Regions from separate parts of the Pseudoalteromonas sp. NFXS53 genome, predicted to be linked through region 2. Evidence: riboswitches for the same ligand, from Rfam matches in the RefSeq annotation. Region 2 holds a riboswitch; the other holds the start of a gene.
The links. A riboswitch is a leader RNA that binds a small molecule or an ion and turns the genes downstream of it on or off. The one in region 2 is predicted to bind lysine.

Region 1 (12,509 bases), on a different contig from region 2:
CAATAATGGTATTTTCTTCGTCACCTCTTATTGAAAAGCCATACCCCCAGTTATTTGCATTAAGCTCAGGTTTTGCACTTAGTGCTTGTTGAGCGAGAGGTTTGCTTATTAATTTGCCATTTTGCAGTGCAATCGCAAATTTATGGAGATCTGACACTGTAGAGTAACCCCCACCAGCAGGACCACCTTTTACAGATTGAAACATTAAATTCTCGGTTATTTGGCCGGTTTCTACTGAAAACCAATAGTTCCTTGCCGTGTTCTTGACGGGCACGTCTAAATCAAAACTGCCGCTATTACGCATATCTGCTTTGGCATAAACGTGCTTGTTAATGTAGTCGAAATAGCTTTCACCGCTCACATTTTCGATGATTTTCCCAAGCAGCATCATACCATTATTGCTATATCGCCATCTTGAACCTGGTTCAAAGGTTGTATCGATTGAAGCAAGTAGGGGAGTTATATCTTTTAATGAACGGACTTTATTTTGAATTGCATTAAAGCCTTCTCCATTACCGATCCCCGATGTATGACTCAGCAAATGTTTAATTTTAATTTTTGAGAAATCTCCCTTTCCTAAAAGGGTTGGGTCAATATACTTTGTCATAGGGTCGTCTAGTGAGATTTTACCTTGTTCAACTAGCTGCAAAATAGCAGTACTGGTAAACATCTTATTCATCGAACCAATTTGGAATTTCGTATTTAAATTATTAGGAACATCGTAACGTCTTGAAGCTAGGCCGTGTGCAGTAGAGAAGAGCACTTTGTCACCTTTAGCGAGTAAAATAGCGCCAGAAAACGCGCCATTATTCGCCAATCTGGTACTGTAGCTTTTTACTTCTTCGACAAATCTATCATCTGATAATTTAGAAAGATGAGAGGTATCTTTTGGATTTTCCCCAATATACCAACCTGTTATAGCGCGCTCTTGCTCATTATTGAAATAGATTACCATGCGGTATTGCATATCAATGTTTTTAGAATAAAGCGTACTAATATGTTGTAAGCCATTGTCTGTTTTTTCCAATTTAGAATCCAAGACTTCCAAATTGCCAAGGTAAAGTGCTTTATTCATTGAGTAGCCAACATACCTATCTTTACCTGTTCCTTCCCAACGTGAAAGCGCATCTTTTGAGAAATGAGAAACAACAAAGTTTTCTATGTTAGACAGGTTTTGACTATTAAGTGTGGTTAAAAAAGTATCTGCAACTTTATTGTGATTAAGGGTATTTTCAGCAGTAACTGAGCCGCTGCTAACAACTGCTAATAGAGAAAGTGCAATAAAAGTTCGCTTCATGTTGTATTCCTTTTGTATTTAATTGATTAATATGGCTGTCTGCCTTTGTGACTGTTTTACTTTTTTATTTGCAAGCAGGCGATGATGAAGCCATTAAGAACAGATTAATAAAGGCTTAAGGAAAATATAACTAATAATTACAAAGAGATAAGATTGGATTCATCATATACAAATTTACCAGAAAAAATTTCTATCAATGAATTTAGAGTTGATTTTGGAACCGGACAGATTTCGACAGATACAAAAATAGAGGTGATAGAGCCAAAAGTAATGGATTTGCTAAGGGTACTTTGTGGTGCACCTAAACAGGTTCATAGCGCTGAAGTTCTATTTGAAAAAGTTTGGCCCAAATCTATTTACAGTCCCAACTCAGTTAGAAGAAATATAGCTTTGCTGAGACAAGCATTATCTGATGAAGATAAAACGCTAATTAAAACCCACCCCAAAAGAGGATACAGTTTAGAAGCCTCGATTAATTTGCTTGATATTGCTAATGAAAAAACAGAACAGCAAGGTATACTTTTAGATACTAAAAAGCCTTTACTGCAAAAGAAAAATTCTATTTCCCTAATTTTGTTACTGATAAGTACATGTATTATCGTGGCTTCTTTTTTGGTTTTATTCAAACCGCAAAAGTCAAATATCCAGCTTTTAAACCTGAGTCCGATCACATCTAGTAATGATAAAGAACGTTATATGCAGGTTAGTCCAGATGGTCGATATATGGCTTATATTCAAAGCGGACCTAATCAACGCAGATTATTATTGAAAGACCTTGTCACACAAAAGGAGTGGCCTTTAAGTCAAAAGGCAAAAACTTATACGTATCTTGCATGGGACATGCATTTGAATAGCCTTGTATACTCGTCAAAAGCGCAAAATGGCATTTCTTTTAATCGTATTTTGCTGGATGCACAACGAAAGCCAGTTTCGGAGAAAATATTATTTGAGCGACAAGATATCACTTGGAATAGTGTGTTTTTTATTGATGATAATCAAAACCTTTATTACCTAGCTAATCAAAATAGTTCTGAGCACAGCCGTAATGTGAGCTTATATAAACATAATTTAAGCACAGGACTTTCAGAGATTCTCTTAGAGCCTAATGATGACTATAAGCCATATAAAATTTCCCTTTCTCCAACACAGTCTCGTCTTGCCATATTAGGATTTAACAAGGATGGCATTTCTGAAGTGAAGAGCGTAGCGCTGAAATCTAAGCGTATAACGACCATCGCTGAGGTTGATCACAACTGGCACTTCTTAACCTGGTTTGAGAGCGAAAACGACCTGCTTTTAAGTAATGGAAGTCAGCTCAAACAATTAAATTTGTCTGGGGACATAACAACACTCGACTATAAGAGTTATAACTTCCTTGTTTACCCTCAAATCGTTCAAAGTAAGTTATATTTTATTGAGGCCAAATCAGATCAAGACATTCTGAAAACAGATCTTCATACGCTGGCTGAGCCGGTAAAAGTTGTTGATTCTAATACGGTTGATATGAAGCCGAGTTTGTCACCCGATAGTTCTAGTATTGCTTATATATCTCTCAAAAATGGATTGCCGCAAATATTTATAAGAGATACTTCAACGGGTCAAGAACGCTTAGTATTTCAAAATAAAGAAAATGAGTATGCTTTGACTCAGGCATTCTGGGATAAGCAGGGACAAAGACTAGTAAGCAGTATCAACAATAAACCATTTATTATTCATCTTGAAGAAACCCATCATTCTTTGCAGTGGCTAGATAAAATAATAGGTGTGCCAAAAGCATGGTACCAACACTCGGAAGCAATCTTATTTGTAGATAAAGCTACTCATAATGACAAACTCAAAAGATTTGATTTAAATACTGAAGTATCTCAAAACTTATATGTTGAGTTGGCAAAAAAGCAGGTTTTCTTAGACGCTAAAGACAATTTAATAAGCTTGTCAGAGGGTCAAATCATTGAGCACACTAATGACCAAGAACTTCTGAAAGGTGTTGAGGGTATCAAACGTGTTTACCCGCATTACCAAGGCTTTTCTTATCTGGTTAAAAAAGACTCAAAAACACGCCTTGGTTTTTATGAGTATGACCCCTTTACTAATAACAACAATGAAATACGAAGAGAGTTACTAAAGTTCTGTGATTTATGGTGTGAAAGAATTACTACGATATCTAACAAAGTAATTTTGCTAGAACTAAGCAACAATTCAGCCGATATTCTTGGACTTGATATTAAAAGCCTTTAGTGATGAAGGCTTAAAGCTATTAAAGGTTATATAGTAAAGTTCGATATGATGAGAAATTATTTAAACCGTATTAAATTTGATGTAGCCGTTGCTTTGATGCTATCAGTTTTCGTTTATCTCCTGTTTGAAATTGAGTACGCTGACATTGAAGTAAATAGAATTGATTTATCAAATGCAACTTTACAGTGTAGTGAAGCGGATAAACTTAACAGAGTAAACGGCTATATAAAGTTTCACGGCTTACAATTAAGGCTAAGAGATTCATTTGCCCGTTGTTCAGATTTTGAAAATGAGTTTCAGAATAAAATAATAGAGGTGGAATACCTTAAAGGTGATGGCCTTATCACAAAATTAAAGATGAACGGTGAGGTGTATTACACTCGCTCTGTATTACTGACTTCATTAATAAGTTTCTTTATCTCAGCAATTTTATGGGTTTATTGTCGCAGTTTTGTTCTAGGGTTAGTTAAGCTTGTGGCCAAGAGAATATAGTAGATATTTTAATTTTTTTAAGCTAAAAAGGCGCTAAACAAAGCGCCTTTTAACTTTATCGATTATTAATGCTGAGGTTTAGGTGGAAAGTTCTTTAAAATCTCAGCTATCGTTTTGTTAATCGCTTCAGTACGTTGCTCAGGTGTTTGCTTTTTACGTAAACGACCTTCTTTTGCACCACGCCAAACCAGTTGATTTGATTTAGCATCTACAATATCAACTACGAGTGTGCCAACATCGTATTCTCGGGTTGTAGTTTGAGTTTGATAGCCCCAGCCCCAGTAATTCCAACGCGCAGAATAGGTGGTTTGCATAGTGTCTGATTCTAACTTTTGATCAACAGACGCATGATAGTTTACTAATACATCCGCGTTTTTAGCGTCAACAAATTTGATCCCTTGCGCAGCTAAATTGTCAACAATGGCTTTGCGAATGCGTTTTTCCATTAAGTCATTAATTTGATAGTCACTGCCGTGATTTTTAATATCAGCATGTTCTGACCATGCAAACGTTTTGTAGTTAGCAAACTCAACCGAGGTATCATAATCCCAATCTGGTGTGCTACCACAAGCCGCAACAAGCATGAGCAATGCTGTAATAAATAAATGCTTTAACATAGCGTTCTCCTAATTTCTGGGATCCATCCCAGTTGATAATGTCATTTGCTTTCTGAGACCTAACTGGCCTCAGAATGTTCCACTTCAATCCAATCTTTTTCATCAACCCAGTTCTGACTGCCATCTTTTACACTACGAATAGGCACTAGGTAGTCACAACTGATTTGCGGTTTAACCGAAGCAAAAATTGGTACAAAGCCGAAACTCAATGCGGTTTCAATAATGGCTTTTTGGTTTTGCGGGTCGATATCAGCCGCTTCATCTATATAGATAGGAATACGATACAATGTTTGTTCCTGATCTGATAATAGATAACGAATAAACAACATACCACATAACAGCTTGATTGTAATACGTGTTCCGTTAGAGCCGGCAGAATCGATTTTATCGAAATGCTCAGTCTCACCAGCGCGGTTAACCACTTCAAAACGAATATCGAATAGATCGGTAAGCGTTAAACCGGCTTTTTCGCTGGCAAGCTTAATTAAATGATCTTTTGCTGCGTTGACGGCTTTTTCGTCCGTAGGTGAGTCACTTAACAGGTCAAGATTGTCACCTTTCTCATAGCTGTCAGACGTGCTAATAATGGTATCGATAGAATCAACCAGCATCTTGCGAGGGATAACATTGATCTTAAACGCTTGTAAGTTTGAGATCCTATGTTGACTGATCCCTTTATTAAAACTGTTCATTTCGCGACGTAAACGATCTAAATCTTCACGAAGGCCTTTAATGGTTGCAGCAACTTCAGTGAGCGCAACACGTGCTTGTTTTTCAACCGCGTCACGTTCATTGTCAATATTATGATATGCGCTGATAAGTTTCTGATACTTAGTAAATTCTTCAGATTCATTATCAAACTTCGTGATTCCCGCATTGTAAATATGCAAATAGGTATTACGCACGTTCACAGCAAGGTTACGCAGCTCATGGCAATCTTTATTGAACTGGTGGATAACATCGGCCAAGTTATCGAAATCAAGATTTATCTCAACAGGGTAAGGCGCTTGTTGCTCGCTCACTATGTCTAATGTGTGATCAATACGCTCAGATTTAACCTGTTTTAATCGATCCCCTTGACGTTTAATTAAGTCTTGCTTCGATAAAATAATTGAACGTCTATCTGAAATTGAGCTGGCGTTGCGTTGTATATCTTGTAGGTAGCTGTCTACTTGCTCGCGCTCTGCGTCTAATTGTTCTTTGAGTAGAGATTGCGCTTCAACAGATTGCAACATGGTTTGGTATTGTTCGAAGCGTTTAAGCGTTGCTTCTAGCGCCATTAGCTCGTCATATAAGGCATCACGCTCTTGCTGCTTTTGTACTACGTTTGCTGCAACTTCACGCTGTTGTTTGAGCTCGACTAACGATTGCTGTAATGATTCTAACTGCGCTTTTAACTGTGCTTTGTTCTCGCCACTTTGCATTTGCACAGGGCTCAGTTTTTTAAGCTTAATGGTCGCACCAGGCAGTTTTAATTCACCGCCTTTAACGCTGTTTGATAAGTTTGCTAAGAACTCACCGAAAGCATCTTCATCATGAATGTCAACTTCACCTTGGCTTGTCGTTGCAAAGCTCAGAATATCCGGATTTAAAATACGAGAAATTTCTTCTACTTCTTTTAGAGACAGATCTTCACGCATACGAGTAAACAGGTTGAACTCAAGGTTTTTAAGTTGCAGCTTTAGGCTCTTGATCTGCTTATTGTTCTCGTTAATACGATAATCAAGGGTATGTAAGCTTTGCCCTTGGGCGCTATTTATAGAAAACGACAACTGCTCATATTCTTTTTTCAATAATTGCAGATTGGTTTTTAAAGTCGCGTGATTGGTTAATTCAAACTCAGTTTTAAGGGCCGAATAGTCAATAAACCACTGCTCAATTTGCGCTTGGCGGCGGGCAATGTCGCCAGATTGTTGTAAGTAAAGCTGTTGCTTTTGTTCGAAGTCGTGTTTTTCTTGCTCTATGTCTTCTAGTTGAACTTCAAGCTCACTCATTTGTGATTCTTGATAATCGGCAAATTCCACCAGTGCCATATCAATTTTAGGTGCGTAGGCGGCAAGTTTACCTTTTATACCGCTCTCGCTATCAAGCATTTGTTCAAGTGCCGCAATGGGCTCTTGCATCGACTCAAGAGCAGCAAGTTCACGACGAGAGTGGTTTACTTTATCAAAAGCGCGACGCCATACTTCATAAAAGTCGACTTTTGAGTTTGACATGTGGCGTTCAAATACACGCAGCATAAAGCGTTTTACGTCTTGTGCGCCTAACTTATGTAAGTTCAAAATTCGTCTGAAAATCTCTTTGTAAATAGACGCATCTTGTACGTTATTTAATGGGATCATTTTCAGGTTAATATCACCATCAAATTGTGTTGCGCCACCAATGAGAAGGGCATTTAGCTCTTGTGCTTTTAATTCGACCGCTTTTTTGCCTTTGCTCTCAAGGTGATTAAACAGCTTGGTATATTTAATGATGCTTTTATCTTGCGTGAAATCATTTAAATCTAGCTTACCTGGATAGCAGAAAAATTGGTGGGCGTAACCTGCGATTTTACCTAAACCAGCAACGCCGATGACGACATCGCCGTGGGGTAGGTTGGCTTCAAGTAAGATATAACTTTGATCGCTTGAGAAGTAGAACTTACGTGTTTCTTCTAAATCGTGACCATCCCATTCAGTTAAACGCAGGTCGTTGATCAGCGGAAATTGTAGCGCATTAATCACCGAGCTTTTACCTGTATTGTTCGGCGCACAAATAGAGGCACTCTTATTCAGCGGGATCACACATTTTGCATATCCTGCTGTATTCAACAGTGCAAGCTTACTTAATCCATATAACTTACTCATACTTCTTCCTCGAGTTCGTCAAAGTTATTATCATTTACTTCCATTAGTGCGTCTATATATCTATAAACTGGCGCGAGTAATACAAAGCCTTGCTCAACTTCTTTAGCCAGCCCTAAGCGTACCATACGTAAATAAACGTCTTTACGAAGCTCCGAGCCAGAAAAAATTTCGAGCTGGTCAAATAGGTGTTTATTCATTTGTACCAATGTTTGCATAAGCTCTAAATCGGCGATGTTATCAAATAGGGCACGAAGGGGATCTTTACCTTGGTTCGCGTAATGCTCAATAAGAATATAGATAGTTAATGCAATGGCACGCGAAATCTTACCCATGTTTGGCGTGCTCTCATCACTACCTAAATAATAAAAGCCTCGGGCATCATGAATAAGATCATGCCCAAGCGCAGAAAATAAGGCTTGGTAAGCATCAATGTTTTGGTCAAGTTGCTGCCATAAAGTGGTGTCTTGTTCACTGATGTGATACCCGCTAACCAATTTTTTATTGATGGCTTGTAATTCTGATAAATCAGTTAAATTAATGTTTGTCATTCTTTTGTTCTTGCTTGTTGGCGGCATTAAATGGATACAGTTTGAATGTCTGTCCCGAAATAGAAACTTTTGTGCGTTGTTCGTCCTGTTGTAATTCGAGATCTGTATCGTTGATTAATTTTTGGTATAAAAACAGCATTTCATCGGCTTCGAGATCTGGATATTGTTCAGATAAGAAACCTAAAATCGCCGTTCGCTTTTTGCCTGTTTTTGCGAAAGTCGTTCTTACGTTGTTGTAATCTGGAATATTTGGGCTCTGATAGGCTGGCACATCGTTTTGATCGGGAAGCTCGTATTCGTCATGCTCAAACTCTACTAAACTTGCCATATAGGCGACCATGTGGCGTTGTTGGCCTAATGAAAAACGTTGAATATCAGAAACAAACTCAGGCTGTACGGCACTTAATGTACGATCAACGCCGTTTTTACGTATAAGACCTAGTACTTTAGATGCTTGTCGTGTAATCAGGTTATTACGTCTTAGTTCTTCTCTCAACGGCATTAGCATATCAGCACTCTTACGCAGACTTTCTCGACCAACTAGATGCATATCAAGAATACGAGTACGAAGTTGTTCTAGCATGCGCTTGTCAATACTGCCACGGCCAAAGAGTTCGATATGTTCTATCTGAGCACTAATTTGCATTTCTATGCGGTTAAAGCAGCGGTGAAAGTCACCTCGAATATCGACCATTTCCAGCATGGGCTCAATATATTCGTCAAATGCCTCTATAACGGCTTTATAACGCTTTTGAAGTGAAACATGGCTAGTATCAGACTTTGCTTGCTCTACAATGTTAAAGATAGCGTTTTCATTGTGATTAAACAGCTTAACGATTTTACGAACACGTTCGTCCATGATGCGGCTAAAGCGACGTAACTCTGTAAAGTCACCATCTTCACCGGATTGTGCTAAGCGGTTACCGAGTCGTTCAAGATCTGTGACTAAAACCGTTATTTCTGCAGCAAGGCCTAAGTCCTCTTCTTGTAATAAGAAACTGATGAACTCAGCAATCGCTCTGTTGATTTCTAATTGTGACGATTTAGCCAGTGGTATGATTATTTCCTGATTTAATAATTTATTAGTTTCCTTGAATATTTTGTCACTTTTCCAATGAGGATTTTTGTTTTTTATGATGTTTTGAACGTCTTTGATGCTGAAATCAGTCATTTTGAAACGTTTAAACAAAAGCTCAATGACAGACCAGTGTTCAGTGAGCGTATTTAAAACTTTCTTCGCTGGGATCATATTTTTCCACTTTGTGTCTTTTTTGTGAAAAAAGACCGTATTTTATACTTATATTGATAGCTTACATGTACCTATAATGCTAGAATCTGCGCCGACTTACGTTACCCACCATTTTTGTTAATTTTTAAACACAGGTTGTTTACGCATTATGGTTACTACTATAATCCTAACACTGATAGCGATAGCTTTTGTGCTCATCGTTATAGAGGATATAATCCATGTAAACAAGGCCAAAACTACACTTTTTTTTGGTACTTTATGTTGGATTATCGCCTTTATCTCTCCGATACATGGTCAAAGCCCAGAAAATGTACAACATGAGCTAAACCACAACATATTAGAGATAGCAACCTTGTGGCTATTTTTAATGGCCACCATGACTTTCGTCGCTTATCTAAACTCTAAAGGCTTTATACAAAATATCGTGCACCGTGTCATGCCATCACAAATCAGCGAACGTAAACTCATGTTCCTGGTGGGCATTGCCGCTTTTGTATTTTCGTCAATTTCAGACAATATTACAGCAACGCTTATTTCATTAGCTGTTGTTATGTCGCTGAAATTAGACCCAAAGAAGCTTATTAAATATGCAACTTTAATCATATTTAGTGTCAACTCAGGGGGAGTATCATTGATCACAGGCGATGTGACAACACTTATGATTTTTCTTGCCGATAAAGTAACCATTCCTGACTTGTTATTGCTTGTTGCCCCAGCGATTGTGAGTGTAATCGTGTTGGCTACATTACTGTCATTTGGCATGAATGAAACGATTGTGTTTGAGAAAGAACAAACACGTCGGATTGAGAAAACAGATGTAACAATAGCGTGTATTTTTGCATTAACGGTTTTTTCTACTTTATTCTTGAGTGTTGAATATCAAGTGCCACCTTTATTAACCATGTTATTTGGTTTGTCACTGATGTTCTTAGTTGCTCAGTTCTTAATGCGTAAAAAAGACGTAAACCGCAAAATTATCGACTACATTCGCGAGATAGAATACGACACGTTACTTTTCTTCGTCGGTATCTTACTTGTGGTAGGCGCACTTAAAGAAGTTGGTTTCTTGGTTAAATTCACTCAGTTGTATGACTATCTAAAACCCGAGTATGCGAATTACATTGTTGGTATTATGTCTGCAGCAGTAGATAACGTGCCTTTAACTGCGGCGCTTTTAAAAGCCGATATCACTATGTCTACACAGCAGTGGCTAATGTTTACCTATGCAACGGGTGTTGGTGGTTCAATGCTAATAATCGGCTCTGCTGCGGGTATAATCGCGATGAACAAGGTTAAAGCACTGACATTTGTTAGCTACTTACGTATGTTCTTTTATCTACTCATAGCTTATTCAGTAGGTTATGTAGGTGCTTATTACGCAGGCATGATGATTTAGAAGCGTTAAGTAAAAATTACTTAAAACAGTACTTGACACCTAGACGTCTAAAAGTTACTTTTTAAAAACCCGCACAAACTTGCGTTTGCGCGGGTTTTATTTTGCCTAAGTTCAGCTTAGATTACGCAAAATAAACAGAAGAGGCGCGAAACTTAGGTAGCTGGTTTGAGGTGACGTATACCGATGACAGTCAGTGAGGGAAGTGTTCGCCGAGAAGAATACCAGTACGTCGCTGTTATTTTTCGGTTTACGAGGCTGAATCCTCGGAACTGTCACCGATTTATGGTGGAGAGCTTCTGGCAATGAGCATATCAAATCTATCCGTATATTCTTGCCGAGTTCTCCTTATTGATGTTGAACACACAGTGTTCATAAAGGAGATAAAATGACTTCCCAGTTCACAGTTGCTAAGTTTGGTGGTACAAGTGTCGCCAATTTTGAAGCAATGCATCGCTGTGCACAAATTATTCATGATGATAATCAAGTACGTATTGTAGTAGTGAGTGCCAGTGCAGGTGTTACTAATCACCTAGTGACATTAACTCAGCAAAAGGCTGATTTAGCAGAGCGTAAAACCCTTGTTAAAGCTGTACTTGATATCCAGGATGCCATTTTAGAAAAACTGACACTAGATGCAGACTTAGCAACCGGCTTTTCTCAAACAATTAGCGAGTTTGAACAACTTGCTGAACTACCAGCGTTAAGCGCACAGCAGTGTGACGAAATGCTTAGCTTCGGTGAGCGACTATCCTCTTTTCTATTTACTCAAGTATTACGTAATTTAGGTGTTACTGCTGACAGGTTTGATGTACGCCAAGTACTTAAAACAGATAACCAGTTTGGTAAAGCAACGCCTGACGTGAGTGCAACTGCAAGCGCAGCAGAGCAGCATTTATTGCCACAACTTGCAGACAAAGTGTTAGTAACACAAGGTTTTATTGGCAGTGATACGTATGGGCAAACAACCACGCTAGGCAGAGGTGGTTCAGATTACAGCGCCGCATTATTGGCGGAAGCGATAGGTGCACAAAGTGTACAGATCTGGACAGATGTTGTTGGCATATTCAGTACAGATCCACGTCTATGCAAAAAAGCGTCACCGATTGCACGATTGAGCTTTGATGAAGCGGCTGAAATGGCCACATTCGGTGCAAAGGTATTACACCCAGCAACCATCTTACCTGCAAGCCGCAGCGGTATCGCGGTCTTTGTTGGTTCTAGCCGCGAACCTCAAGCCGGTGGAACTTGGATTGAGAAAGAAACTGAATCTAAAGCTGGGATCAGAGCCGTTACACAACGTAAGAATCAGATTCTTTTAACGTTAAAGAGCCCAGAAATGTTGTTGGCGAGTGGCTTTTTAGCACGCATTTTTACCATTTTAAGTAAATATAATATCTCGGTGGATTTAGTAACCACTTCTGAGATAAGTGTTGCTATCACACTTGATAATGCATTGAGTTCATCTAGACCTGAACTTGATCAAGCGTGTTTAGAAGAGCTGAGTGAATTTTGTCATGTAACTGTTGAGACAAATCTAACCTTGGTTGCCCTGATAGGTTCTGAGATCCAGCTTCGTCAACACGAAGTGAATCTTATGAATGTACTTAAAGACTTTAACATTCGTCTAATTTGCCATGGCGCAAGTAAACACAATTTGTGTTTCTTAGTTGAACAAAGCGAATCAGATAACGTTGTTCAGTCGATACATGCGCAATTGCTAGAAGCGTGTTAAGAAGGCGTTTCATTGTTAAATTTAATCAAGCGAGCTGAGCTTTAATACTCAGCTCGCTTTTTAAATTCTGATATTTGATAGAAAGTGTCAGTAC
Region 2 (12,509 bases):
TTTATATAATGGCCGATTTCACCTACCGCATAACGGCCAAGCTCCATCCACAGTTCTTCAACCCCAGCCGCGGCTTTAATGGTTGCCAGTGCATCGACTAACTTTGGCCAAGCGAGGCGATCAGTATCGGTTGTGTAAGGAATACCTAAACCGCCGCCTAAATCTAAAATTTGGCATGTAAAGCCAAGTTGCTCTGCTAAATCGGTCAGTGGCGCGACCATTTGCGACCACAGCTCAGCCAACTTTTCGGTGCTGAGCATATTGCCCCATTGGAAAATATGCAGGCCAACGAAATTAAGCGCAGGGTAGTCTTGAATAGTCAGCTGTTGCCACTCTTCAAGCCCTAAACCAAATGGCGTTAAGCTGTCACCACCAAGTGGGTTCTTTTCGCCATCGGGCCAGCGCAATTGTACACGCAGTAGAATGCGCAACTGCACCTGATGTTCTGTCGCAGCTTGGTTTAACCAAGCCACTTGATTTAAGCTTTCTGCCACAAAAGTGCGTACACCTTGTGACAAAAAGTGTTGGATCTGCTTTTTAGATTTAGCAGGTCCGGTGTTGAGCACACGGTTAGCAGCCACGCCTTGACGCAATACTTGGTCAAGTTCGCCACTGCTAGCTACGTCAAAATCAAAGCCCGCTTTATCTAAAGTTTGGATCACCTTAGAAAGTGGGTTGGCTTTAACTGCATACCATAACTTCACCACAGATTGCTCTGTCAGTGGTTTCAAATGCGCGTATAACGCATCTAGGTCATAGACAAAAAACGGTGTGTCGTTCTGCTCACTGAGTGCAGTGATATGCTGACGTAGCGGTGTGCTCAAAAAGCTCATTAGCGTAGTACCTCTTCAAGGATTAAAGACGCATCGCTTTGCTCATCGCGGTATTTAACAATTAAAGCACATGACATACTTAGGCCTTGCTCGCGGCCCCATGCACTTGAAGATGGACGAGAACCAGGAATAACAATCGCATTCTCAGGAATTGGCTCACCTTTTTCTAATACGCGCTCGTTTACACAGTCATAAACAGGAATGGTTGCAGATAAACGGACACCTGGTGCAAGTACAGCCCCTTTCTTAACAACTACACCTTCAACGATCACACAACCTGCGCCGATGAATGCATCGTCTTCGATAACCACTGGGCTTGCGCCAACAGGCTCTAATACACCGCCTAGTTGCACAGCTGCACTTAGGTGCACGTTTTTACCTACTTGTGCACATGAGCCAACTAGCGCATGGCTGTCTACCATAGTACCTTCATCGATGAATGCACCGATGTTTACGTACGCTGGTGGCATAATGATTGTGCCAGACGCCACATAGGCACCGCGACGTACACTTGAGCCACCTGGTACCATACGTACGTTTTGTTCTGCATTAAAACCTTGTGGTGCTAAGTTGTCTTTATCAACAAAACCACCTGGGAACTCAACGTTTGTGCCGTTTCTGAATGCTTCTAAAATGCCTTGCTTTACTTCTACGTTGGCGTGCCAGTTGCCTTGCTCGTCTTGAGTTGCCGCGCGTACGCTACCGTTTTCTAAATTGTTTAATAGTTCTAACCAGCTCATGTTTTACTGCCTTAATTCCAAGATAAAATTGTGTCGTTTGCACGCTCAATCGCTGCATTACATTGCAGTTCTAGGTGCGTAAGAGGAGGACGAAGGTTTGGTGTTGCCAGAGTTCCCTGTTGGTGCATGAGCACTTTCACAGGAATTGGGTTGGCGACACTAAACAAGCTATTTACGGCTTGCGTCCAAGTGGTGAATAAGTTCGGATAAGTACCCGCCAAAGATCGACGTACAAACTCAGCGGTTTGCTCTGGCCACGCATTGGCTGCAACAGAGACAAGGCCTTTTGCACCTGCCTGTGCAAAGTAAGGGATCAGGCCATCGTCGCCACTATAAATGGCCATTTCAGGGGCGGCTTCACGGAATTGCTCAAATTTACTGATGTCACCACTGGCTTCTTTTAATGCCCATAAGTTGTCGTGGTGTGCGAGGTTTTTTAGTACTTGTGGTGACACTTCGACGGCACTGCGACCCGGTACGTTGTAAAGCATACAAGGTAAGTCTGTGGCGCTAAGTAATGCATCAAACCACTTAGTCTGACCAATGACACCCGGTTTGGCGTAAAGCGGTGAACCTAGTAGATAAGCGTGAATAGGGTGCTGATTGCAAAACTCAACCCAAGCTAATTGTTCTTGCAAATTGATACCACCTACCGCAACCATAAGGGGTACGTTAGGGGCCAAGTTACAAACAAATTCAACAATCGCTTGTTGTTCAGATAGGGTAAGCGCTAAGCCTTCCCCTGTGCTACCAAGCAACAAAATGCCATTGCCAGCTTGTTCTTGCTGGCGAACGAGTGCTGTGAGTGTGTCAAAGTCAACTTGGTCTTGCGCGTCAAAAGGCGTCACCAAAGCTGTCCATAAAGGATAGTTGGATAAATCGTATTGTGATTTCATCTCTACCGAACTTATAGCATGTTCGGAGTAAGGAGGGTGTCCATACTTCGAACAATTAAAATTCGAAGAGCAATGGACTTAAAAAAGATAAGGCAAACTGGCCTTATTTATTCTAAGACCAGAAGCTCTCCACCAAAATTCTTGCGTCTTGCGCAATTGGTGACAGTCGCTGGGATTCAGCCCAGTCGCCCGAAGTAAGCGTCTAGCAAATACGCTTGCTTCTCGGCGTTAATTCCCCTCGCTACGGTATCAATGGAGTTTGCTCTCCTCAACCGCGCTACCTGAATAACGCACCTCTTCCAGCCCTGGCAGCCGAGACAATGCTCCACTGCGCTTAAATAGGGTGAGGCGGCATTGAAACATTTTAGCCGTCTAGGTGTCAAGCAAAGGGGATTAAAAAATCATCTGTTTAAAACTAGAGGTTATAAACATGGGTATAAAAGAGATCAAAAAGCCCGGTGCAAGACCGGGCAAAGGGAGTTTGTTAATTTAAGAGTCGTGGCTTAGTGGCGCACTTTGATATTGCCTACACCCACTTCAACTTCTAAGTTATATTGGCCAGAGCCGAAGTATTCTGTTTGTGAGCTGACCATTTTCTTATGAGACTGAGCTTTGCCCGCAAAACCAGATAGACTCGTTTTACCAACACCAGACTCAAGGTTAACTTGTTTGAAGTCATCAATGGCTGTGTCGATCCGCACTTTGCCCACGCCAACTTCAACATCCGCAGTATTTTCAAGTGCTTGTATTTCAATTTTACCGACGCCGACTTCAACATCTAGACGCATACTTTTAGGTACTTTGACCTCCCAAGTTTGCTCTAAATTATCATCATCAATAGACAGTGATAACTCTTGGCGTTGACGCGAAGATTTTAGTTGTACTGTGCTTAAATCGACTTTATCAGTAAACCAGCCATCATTATCTTTTGGCTCTAAACGAATGGTGACTTGGATTTGATCGCCATCGTAGCTCGTCATTTCTAGGCTGCCGACTGGAAAATCAATTTCTAATTCTGTGCTGCTCTCAAGATTAAATGATTGCTCAATGGTTTTAGTGTCTTCGGCCCAAACTGGCGCAGAAATAACAGCGGAAGTTAAAGCAGCTAGTAATAATTTTTTCATCGTCGTCACCCTGATTGATGTTGTTTAATAAGTTAGACGACAGGTGGGTTGAAAAAGGTTTAAAAGAATTTAAACAAATTTTAAGGCAACAGCGAAAAGAAATGCGATTGCCTTAGCGGTAGCTTTTTAACTGGCTGATTTATAAGCGAGTTACATTAAAACCTTGCGCTTTTAACTGAGTGATTAAGCCATGCTTTTCAGGCAAGTGAAGGGCGCCCACAGCAATAAATAATGACTCTTTTGTCAATCTTGGTGTTAATTGTTCAACCCAATTATTATTACGCTGAGTCAGCATTACTTCCTCACTGAACTTACCATAGTCAGAGTCATCAAAGCTAAGTTGGTAGTACTTGTTTAAGGTGTCCATATCGCCTTTTTTCCAGGCATTAACCAAATCTAGAAAGTACTGCTCAACGTCTTTTAATTGCGCAAGCGTAGTGCTTATCATTAAGTCGCTCTTTACACCTAGCGAACTCAGCATTTCTAGTTGTTGCTCTAAAGTTTCTAACTCGCCGATAGGCTTATTATGCTTTTTAGCATGGGCAATGACCTGTTTGTCGATCCCATAGTCTTCTAGGTAGCCCAAATTTTGATACTCAATCTGCATCATAGTGATCATCACAGCCCACGGCGCTAGATTTTCAAAAAGCGCAATATTGATCTGTTTTGCTGCAAAGTATTGCTTTAATGCTTCGAAATGCTCGGCGCTTATTTCATCCTTTAGTGTTCTACCTTGCGGTAAAGTCATAAAAGGAATGGAGCGTTTTTGTATTTCAAATGCATTGAGTGCCTCAATGTTAACTTCAACGATAACTTCATCAGTTTGCTCAATCGCTTGTGTGATTTTCTTTGGTAAACCATCCATGCTTTTGTCACCAACATGAACCGTGCCAAATAAATAAGATGTGACCCCTGCTTTTTCGACCTTGAAGAGGGCCGGAGAAAGTGCGAAGGAGTGACTAGAAAAGCCAATTAAAAAAGCTAAAAGCAGCGTAAGAAAAACGCGGTTTACAGTGCTGAACATAGTATTCCCTTGTAAAAAAATTTCCCCAACATAATAACAAGTTTGTATAAAAAAGGGAGATTTGGTGATTTTTTGAATAAACAAAAAATGTGTTGTTAAATTTTGTATGTATTGAATAAGGCAGAGTTATTTTAAATTGATTGGATATTTATTTCTTATTTTGGGTTTTATTAAATTTTAAATGCGCTTAGTGATGCTTTGAATCTGTAAATAACATAGGGTTTGCTGTTGACTTAATAGGCTACTCGCGGTACTAATAGAAAAAGAACGCAACGCGATGAATATTGTATACAGTTGCGGTAATAAATTCAGGTGATTTTTAAATGCTCAAAACAGCACATTCTCTACTAGTCGTGATTATCAACGTGGTGATTATTATTACCGCGGGGGCTGGTTAGTGCTGAAAGAAAAGTATTAAGCAAAAAGCCCCCCGCACTGAAAAGTTCGGGGGGCTTTTTCGTTTTAGGGTCGAATTTAAGTTAAACAGCAGTCAGATTGGGAATGAGGAACGAAGATGACAGGCGCAGAGTTACTAATAGATTTACTAGCCAAACATGGCGTTAAAGAGGTATTTGGTTACCCAGGTGGGGCAATCATGCCAATCTACGATGCGTTGTATGGCGCGCCTGTCAAACATTACTTGACTCGTCATGAGCAAGGCGCGGGTTTTGCGGCAGTAGGGTATGCCCGCAGTACTGGTAAGTTAGGCGTGTGTTTTGCTACATCGGGCCCAGGCGCAACTAACTTAATTACCTCACTTGCTGATGCCATGATGGACTCAGTGCCTGTTTTGGCCATCACAGGGCAAGTTCCTACGGCGGCTATCGGCTCTGACGCATTCCAAGAAGTTGACGTGTTAGGTATGTCGCTTTCATGCACTAAGCACAGTTACATGGTTGAGCGCGCGGAAGACTTAGCTGAAGTATTACAAGAAGCCATGCACTTAGCGTTATCAGGTCGTCCGGGTCCTGTGTTGGTTGATATCCCAAAAGACATTCAACTCGCACAGGTACCGTTTCATCCTTGGCTTGCGCTTGAAGAAGAAGCGCCTGAGCTCGACATGAACGAAGTTGTCAAAGCTGAACAACTGCTAGCACAAGCGAAAAAGCCGGTGGCTTATGTGGGTGGCGGTGTGCACAACGCCAATGCCCAAGCTGAGCTGATGCAATTTTTAAATAAAACGCAAATGCCAGCTGTTTCAACACTAAAAGCGCTGGGCAGTGTTTTACCTGCCTATGAATATGACCTAGGCATGTTAGGCATGCATGGTGGTCAAGCTGCCAACATAGCAGTACAAGAATGTGATGTTTTAGTCTGTATCGGCGCACGTTTTGACGACCGCGTAACAGGTAACTTGGCTAAGTTTGCCTCGAAGGCGAAAGTAATTCATCTTGATATTGACCCCGCAGAAGTTGGTAAACGAAAACCTGCAGCAGCGTCGATGATTGGCGACTTAAAAGCTACCATTCCTCATCTAGCGTGCTTTGTGACAGATGCACAGTGGTTAGCACACACTTCGTCAATGAAAAAAGAACATGCTTGGCGTTATGACTACCCGGGCGAAAAAGTCTTTGCGCCTTATCTATTAAATGAACTTAGCAAGCGTATGCCAAATACTGGCGTGGTGTGTTGTGATGTGGGCCAGCACCAAATGTGGGTGGCGCAGCATATGAAATTCACCAGCCCACACAACCATTTAAGCAGTGGCGGTGCAGGTACTATGGGCTTTGGTTTACCCGCGGCAATCGGTGCACAAATCGCACGTCCTGATGACATGGTGATCACCGTCTCTGGTGATGGGTCGATCATGATGAACATCCAAGAGTTGGCCACCATTCGCAGAAATAATCTTCCTGTAAAGATCTTAATATTAGATAACCAAAGACTGGGTATGGTAAGGCAGTGGCAACAGCTGTTTTTTGAAGGGCGTTACAGTGAAACGAACTTATCGGATAACCCTGACTTTGTGCAGCTTGCTGCCGTTTTTGGTATTCCGGGACAAACCATTACCCATGCAAGCGAAGTAGATGCGGCGGTGGATGCGCTAGTGGCATCTGAAGGGCCATATATCTTACACGCTTGTATTGATGATAAAGAAAACGTATGGCCACTGGTTCCGCCAGGTGCCGCAAATGATGAAATGATGACGGAGAATGCATAATGAAACACCAACTAAATATTGCTGTAAAACAACAAAGTGTCGCAATTGAACGTTTCTTACGTGTGGTCCGTCACCGTGGATTCCAGTTATTAGACCTAGCCTTGGAAGGACAAGATGAATTGTTTCAAGTCAAAATGACCGTGGACAGTGACAAACCCATCTATCTATTAACCTCGCAACTGAGTAAGCTGGTTGAGGTAAAACAGGTTGAGTTGCAACCAATGCAGCAACAGGCTATTGGATAATCGTTCTATATTAAGAGCGAAAGAAAAGAATAATTAATACAAGGTAATAAACATGAGTAATAAATCTGACCTGATCTGGTTCAATGGTGAAATGGTACCGTCTGAGCAAGCGACGACACACGTATTAAGCCATGCGCTTCACTATGGTAGTTCAGTGTTTGAAGGTGTGCGTGCCTATGACACACCAAAAGGTCCGGCGATTTTCCGTTTACAAGATCACACTAAACGCTTATTCGACTCTGCAAAAATCTATCGTATGCAGATCCCTTACACGGCCGAAGAAATCAATGAAGCGTGTAAAGCGGCGGTACGTGAGAATGGTTTAAAGAATGCCTACTTACGTCCATTCGCATTCTTAGGCAATGTGGGTTTGGGTGTAAACCCTAAATCACACAAAGCCGATGTTGCCGTTGCCGCGATGGAGTGGGGCACTTACCTAGGTGATGGCGCATTAGAGGCAGGTGTTGATGCCTGTATTTCTTCTTGGAATCGTTTAGCACCAAACACCATGCCGACAGCGGCTAAAGCTGGTGGTAACTATTTATCTTCACAACTTATCTCAGGTGAAGCAAAGCGTAATGGTTATGTTGAAGGTATTGCGTTAGATGTGAACGGTTACCTAAGTGAAGGCGCAGGTGAAAACTTATTCATCATCAAAAATGGCGTGTTATTCACACCCCCTACCACAGCGGCAATCTTACCAGGTTTGACGCGTGACACTATGATGCACCTTGCTCGCAAAGCTGGTTTAGAAGTGCGCGAAGAACCAATTGCACGTGAAGCGCTTTATCTTGCGGATGAATTCTTCATGACAGGAACAGCGGCAGAAGTAACACCGGTTCGCAGCGTAGACCAAATTGAAATTGGCACAGGTAAGCGTGGCGAGATCACCGAGCTATTACAAACCGCTTACTTTGACTTAGTAAAAGGTCAAAGTGAAGACGAAAACGGTTGGTTAACTTATATCGACTAAGACGCTTTTGGCGTTTAAGGTCTGGCTGCGACCTTAATTGCAGCCAACGAATTGAATATTGGGAATGAGGAAAGTCGGCAAGCAACCAGAAACTGCCGCATATTATTGAGGGCTAAACCATGGCTAAACTACGTAGTAAGACCACCACTGAAGGTAGACAACGCGCAGGTGCTCGCGCACTTTGGCGTGCAACAGGGATGACAGACAGTGATTTCGAAAAACCGATCATTGCTGTTGTGAACTCTTATACGCAGTTTGTACCGGGTCATGTGCACCTCAATCAGCTCAGTGATTTAATGGCGGATGCCATTCGTGAAGCGGGCGGTGTGCCTAGAGAATTCAATACCATTGCGATCGACGATGGTATCGCCATGGGTCATGGTGGCATGTTGTACTCACTGCCTTCGCGTGACCTAATTGCTGACTCAGTTGAGTATATGGTGAATGCCCATTGTGCTGATGCCATGGTGTGTATTTCTAACTGTGACAAGATCACCCCGGGGATGTTACTGGCGGCACTGCGTTTAAACATTCCGGTGATCTTTGTTTCTGGCGGCCCAATGGAAGCGGGTAAAACCCGTTTAGCCGACATTGATATCAAACTTGACTTAGTAGACGCCATGGTAAAAGGCGCAGATCCATCGGTCAGCGATGAAGACTCAGAAAAAGTCGAGCGTTCGGCTTGTCCTACATGTGGTTCGTGTTCAGGCATGTTCACTGCGAATTCGATGAACTGTTTAATGGAAGCGCTAGGGTTAGCGTTGCCGGGCAATGGCACGACCTTGGCAACCCATAAAGACCGTCATCAACTTTATATGGGCGCTGCTAAACGCATTGTTGCCTTATGTGACGAGTACTATCGCAACGACAACGATGCGGTATTACCACGTAACATTGCTAATCAAGCGGCGTTTACCAATGCCATGACTTTAGATATTGCTATGGGCGGCTCTTCGAACACGGTATTACACCTAATAGCAGCGGCGCGCGAAGGTGAAGTTGATTTTGATATGAGTGATATCGACCGCCTATCACGTACTACGCCTTTCTTATGTAAAGTTGCGCCTGCGACTCAGCAATATCATATTGAAGATGTGCACCGTGCTGGTGGCATCATGGGTATTCTGAATGAGCTTGCCAAAGCTGAAAAGTTAGACTTGTCAGTAGGCCATGTAGCAGGTGGCTCATTGGGCGATGTGTTACAGCGTTGGGATGCAACTGACAGCAATAATGAGCGTGCGCAAACTTTCTACCGTGCAGGTCCTGCGGGTATTCGTACTACTCAGGCAATGAGCCAAGAGTATCGTTGGGACACCCTTGATATTGACCGCGAAAATGGCTGTGTACGCAGTGTTGAGCATGCCTTCCGTCAAGATGGCGGGTTAGCGGTACTTTCAGGTAACCTGACCCCAGATGGTTGTATTGTAAAAAGTGCCGGTGTAGTTGACGAAATGCTTGATTTCACAGGTCCTGCCGTAGTGTTTGAGTCACAAGACGACGCAGTTGATGGCATCTTAAATGGTAAAGTGAAAAAAGGTGATGTGGTTATCATCCGTTACGAAGGGCCAAAAGGTGGTCCGGGTATGCAAGAGATGCTTTATCCGACCAGTTATTTGAAGTCGATGGGCCTAGATAAAGATTGTGCACTGTTAACGGATGGCCGTTTCTCGGGTGGTACTTCTGGTTTATCTATCGGTCACGCTTCGCCAGAAGCGGCCAGTGGTGGTGCGCTCGCGCTAGTTGAGAATGGTGACCGCATTCACATCGATATTCCGAATCGCGGCATTCATCTATTACTTGATGATGCCGAAATGGCTGCGCGTCGTGAAAAGCAAGATGCCCGTGGCAAAGACGCTTATAAACCATTAGATAGACAGCGTGTGGTATCGCCAGCATTAAAAGCCTATGCTTTACTAGCAACCAGCGCCGATAAAGGTGCGGTGCGTGATTTAGCGAAACTCGAGGAGTTAAGTTAGTCATGGTGGCACAAGAGCTCGATTACTTTCGGGCCATCATCCAAGCGGATATGGCTCCGCTTGCGAAAGTCACAGAGGTCAGCGAGCTGACCTCGCTTAGCAAGCAACTTAACCAGCAGGTGTTTTTAAAACGCGAAGATCAACAACCTGTTTATTCATTTAAATTACGTGGTGCTTACAATAAGCTTCGCCAATTGCCTAAGGGCAGTAAAGTGATCACCGCATCTGCGGGAAACCACGCCCAAGGTGTGGCATTGAGCGCGGCGCATTTAGGTCATCAAGCGACTATAGTGATGCCCGTCACAACGCCTGACATCAAGGTAAACTCAGTACGTAACCTTGGTGGCGAAGTAGTATTACATGGTCATAATTTTGATGCCGCACAAGCCCATGCTTATGCACTGACTGAACAGCAAAACGCGGTATTTGTGCCGCCGTTTGACGACCCAGATGTGATCATCGGACAAGGCACAGTTGCTCGTGAATTAATGCAACAATTACACAACCTCGATGCGGTATTTATACCTGTTGGCGGCGGTGGTTTGCTTGCGGGAATGGCGGTGTATATCAAGTCATTACGACCAGACATTAAAGTCATCGGCGTTGAGTCAGCAGAAAGCGCTTGTTTAGATGCGGCGCTGAAAGCCGGTGAGCCAGTTGAACTTGAGCAAGTTGGCAGCTTTGCAGACGGTGTTGCGGTAAAGATCATAGGCAAAGAAACCTTTCGTTTAGCGCAAAAGTTCTGTGATGAAGTCGTGACGGTGAGCTCAGACGAAATCTGTGCTGCAGTGCAAGATATCTTTGTTGCCACACGCGCTATCGCCGAGCCGTCAGGTGCATTGGCCACGGCGGGCTTAACTAAGTGGAGCAAACAATGTGGTCAGACTGGGCTTAAACTCGCCGCAGTTTTGTCTGGTGCTAACTTAAACTTCGATCGCTTACGCTATATTGCTGAGCGCACCGCGTTGGGTGCAAAAAGTGAGGCACTTTTTGGTGTCACGATTAAAGAAGAAAAAGGCAGCTTCAAGCGTTTTTGTCATGCTTTAGGTGGCAGAGCCATCACTGAGTTTAATTACCGTTATGCTGGTGAAGGTGATGCACAAATTTTCGTTGGCGTTGGCTTGCGTGGTGGGCAGCCCGAATTAGATGAGGTGAAGTCAGTATTGCAAACTAATGGGTATGGCTTTGAAGACCTTTCTGATAACGAACTAGCAAAATTGCATATTCGTTATATGGTGGGTGGTAAACCGCCAGTGCCATTGAATGAGCACCTTTTCCGTTTTGAGTTCCCTGAATATCCTGGGGCGTTGGCACGTTTCCTAGAAACGCTGGGCAGTGAGTGGAATATCACTTTATTCCATTATCGCAACCACGGTGCGGCTGAGGGCAATGTGCTTGCGGCGTTTGATATTGCGCCAGAGCAACTGAGTCTATTTAATCTGCATCTTGCTAAGTTAGGATATAAGTACTGGGACGAGACCGACAATCCGTGTTTTGCTCAGTATTTACAGAACCAAGAGCTTGAACAACAACAAGCAAGTTAAGCGCTTAGTGCTTGCAAATCACCCTTGTTTTTCTATAGTTTAGTCACGCCTAATTAATTAGAAGAACAAGGGACTTTCATGCTCAAACGGTTTAGCTTGATAAGCTTACTGTTATTTTTTCTTTCTCCAGTCTTTGCATTAGAGTCTGTGGTGCTGCAATTAAAGTGGACCCATCAGTTTCAGTTTGCAGGCTACTATATGGCGGTGGAAAAAGGCTTTTATGAGCGTGCGGGTTTGGATGTCACGATTATTCCGGCCGATATTGAAGACCCTGACACCCACTTTAAAGTGCTTTCAGGTCAGGCGCATTTTGGAGTAACTCACTCAGGTATTTTAGCCGACCGCCTACAAGGTAAACCGCTGGTGGCGATCGCTGCTATGTTGCAATCTTCTCCCTACTGCTGGATGGTCAAAGCTGACAGTGACATCTACAACCCTGTCGACTTCAAAGGAAAACGAGTTAGTCACCTTGGTGTGGCAGAGCTGATGCTAATGCTAGAGCAGGCAGGTGTCGGCAAAGATGACATTTCTTTATATGCGGGCTTTGAGCCAATTGCTGATTTCAAGGCGGGAAAGTTTGATGCCTTACAAGTTTATACCTCTAATGAGCCTTTTGAGATGCAGCAACAAGGTGTTGCCATTAGACAAATTTGCCCAAAACAATATGGACTCAATTTATATGCTGATATTTTGTTTACCAGCGAAAACGTCCTGCAGCATCGTCCTGAGCTAGTCGAAAAGTTTAAGCAAGCGAGCCTTCAGGGCTGGCGTTATGCTATGTTGCACTTACAAGAAAGTATCGAAATAACTCACCAGAAATACGCCACACATAAAAGCGTAGAGCAAATTGCCTATGAAGCTGAAAAGCTGCGCCCTTATATTGCTCCGCCTGGGGTGACCATTGGTAATATGTCAGAGTTACATTGGCGTTGGATAGGGCAAATTTATGGCTTAGATATGGCGCAATATGATGCGGTGAGAGAGCGCTTTATT

Region 1: another riboswitch for lysine. It lies ahead of lysC (lysine-sensitive aspartokinase 3); the one in region 2 lies ahead of dapA (4-hydroxy-tetrahydrodipicolinate synthase).

What each region holds. Positions count from the first base shown of each region.
Region 1 covers NZ_JBWVBR010000009.1:53,581-66,089, forward strand. Annotated here, with positions in the region: gene AC1HJP_RS11260 (serine hydrolase domain-containing protein) at 1-1,297, opposite strand, end outside; gene AC1HJP_RS11265 (winged helix-turn-helix domain-containing protein) at 1,451-3,535, shown strand; gene AC1HJP_RS11270 (hypothetical protein) at 3,581-4,027, shown strand; gene AC1HJP_RS11275 (DUF4136 domain-containing protein) at 4,093-4,644, opposite strand; gene AC1HJP_RS11280 (ATPase) at 4,704-7,490, opposite strand; gene AC1HJP_RS11285 (condensin complex protein MksE) at 7,487-8,038, opposite strand; gene AC1HJP_RS11290 (hypothetical protein) at 8,025-9,287, opposite strand; gene nhaD (sodium:proton antiporter NhaD) at 9,436-10,683, shown strand; lysine riboswitch at 10,814-10,987, shown strand; gene lysC (lysine-sensitive aspartokinase 3) at 11,069-12,415, shown strand.
Region 2 covers NZ_JBWVBR010000017.1:58,286-70,794, forward strand. Annotated here, with positions in the region: gene AC1HJP_RS16660 (PLP-dependent decarboxylase) at 1-833, opposite strand, end outside; gene AC1HJP_RS16665 (2,3,4,5-tetrahydropyridine-2,6-dicarboxylate N-succinyltransferase) at 833-1,573, opposite strand; gene dapA (4-hydroxy-tetrahydrodipicolinate synthase) at 1,585-2,469, opposite strand; lysine riboswitch at 2,584-2,776, opposite strand; gene AC1HJP_RS16675 (hypothetical protein) at 2,973-3,593, opposite strand; gene AC1HJP_RS16680 (TraB/GumN family protein) at 3,733-4,617, opposite strand; gene ilvG (acetolactate synthase 2 catalytic subunit) at 5,132-6,778, shown strand; gene ilvM (acetolactate synthase 2 small subunit) at 6,778-7,023, shown strand; gene AC1HJP_RS16695 (branched-chain amino acid transaminase) at 7,076-7,996, shown strand; gene ilvD (dihydroxy-acid dehydratase) at 8,116-9,972, shown strand; gene ilvA (threonine ammonia-lyase, biosynthetic) at 9,975-11,516, shown strand; gene AC1HJP_RS16710 (ABC transporter substrate-binding protein) at 11,595-12,509, shown strand, end outside.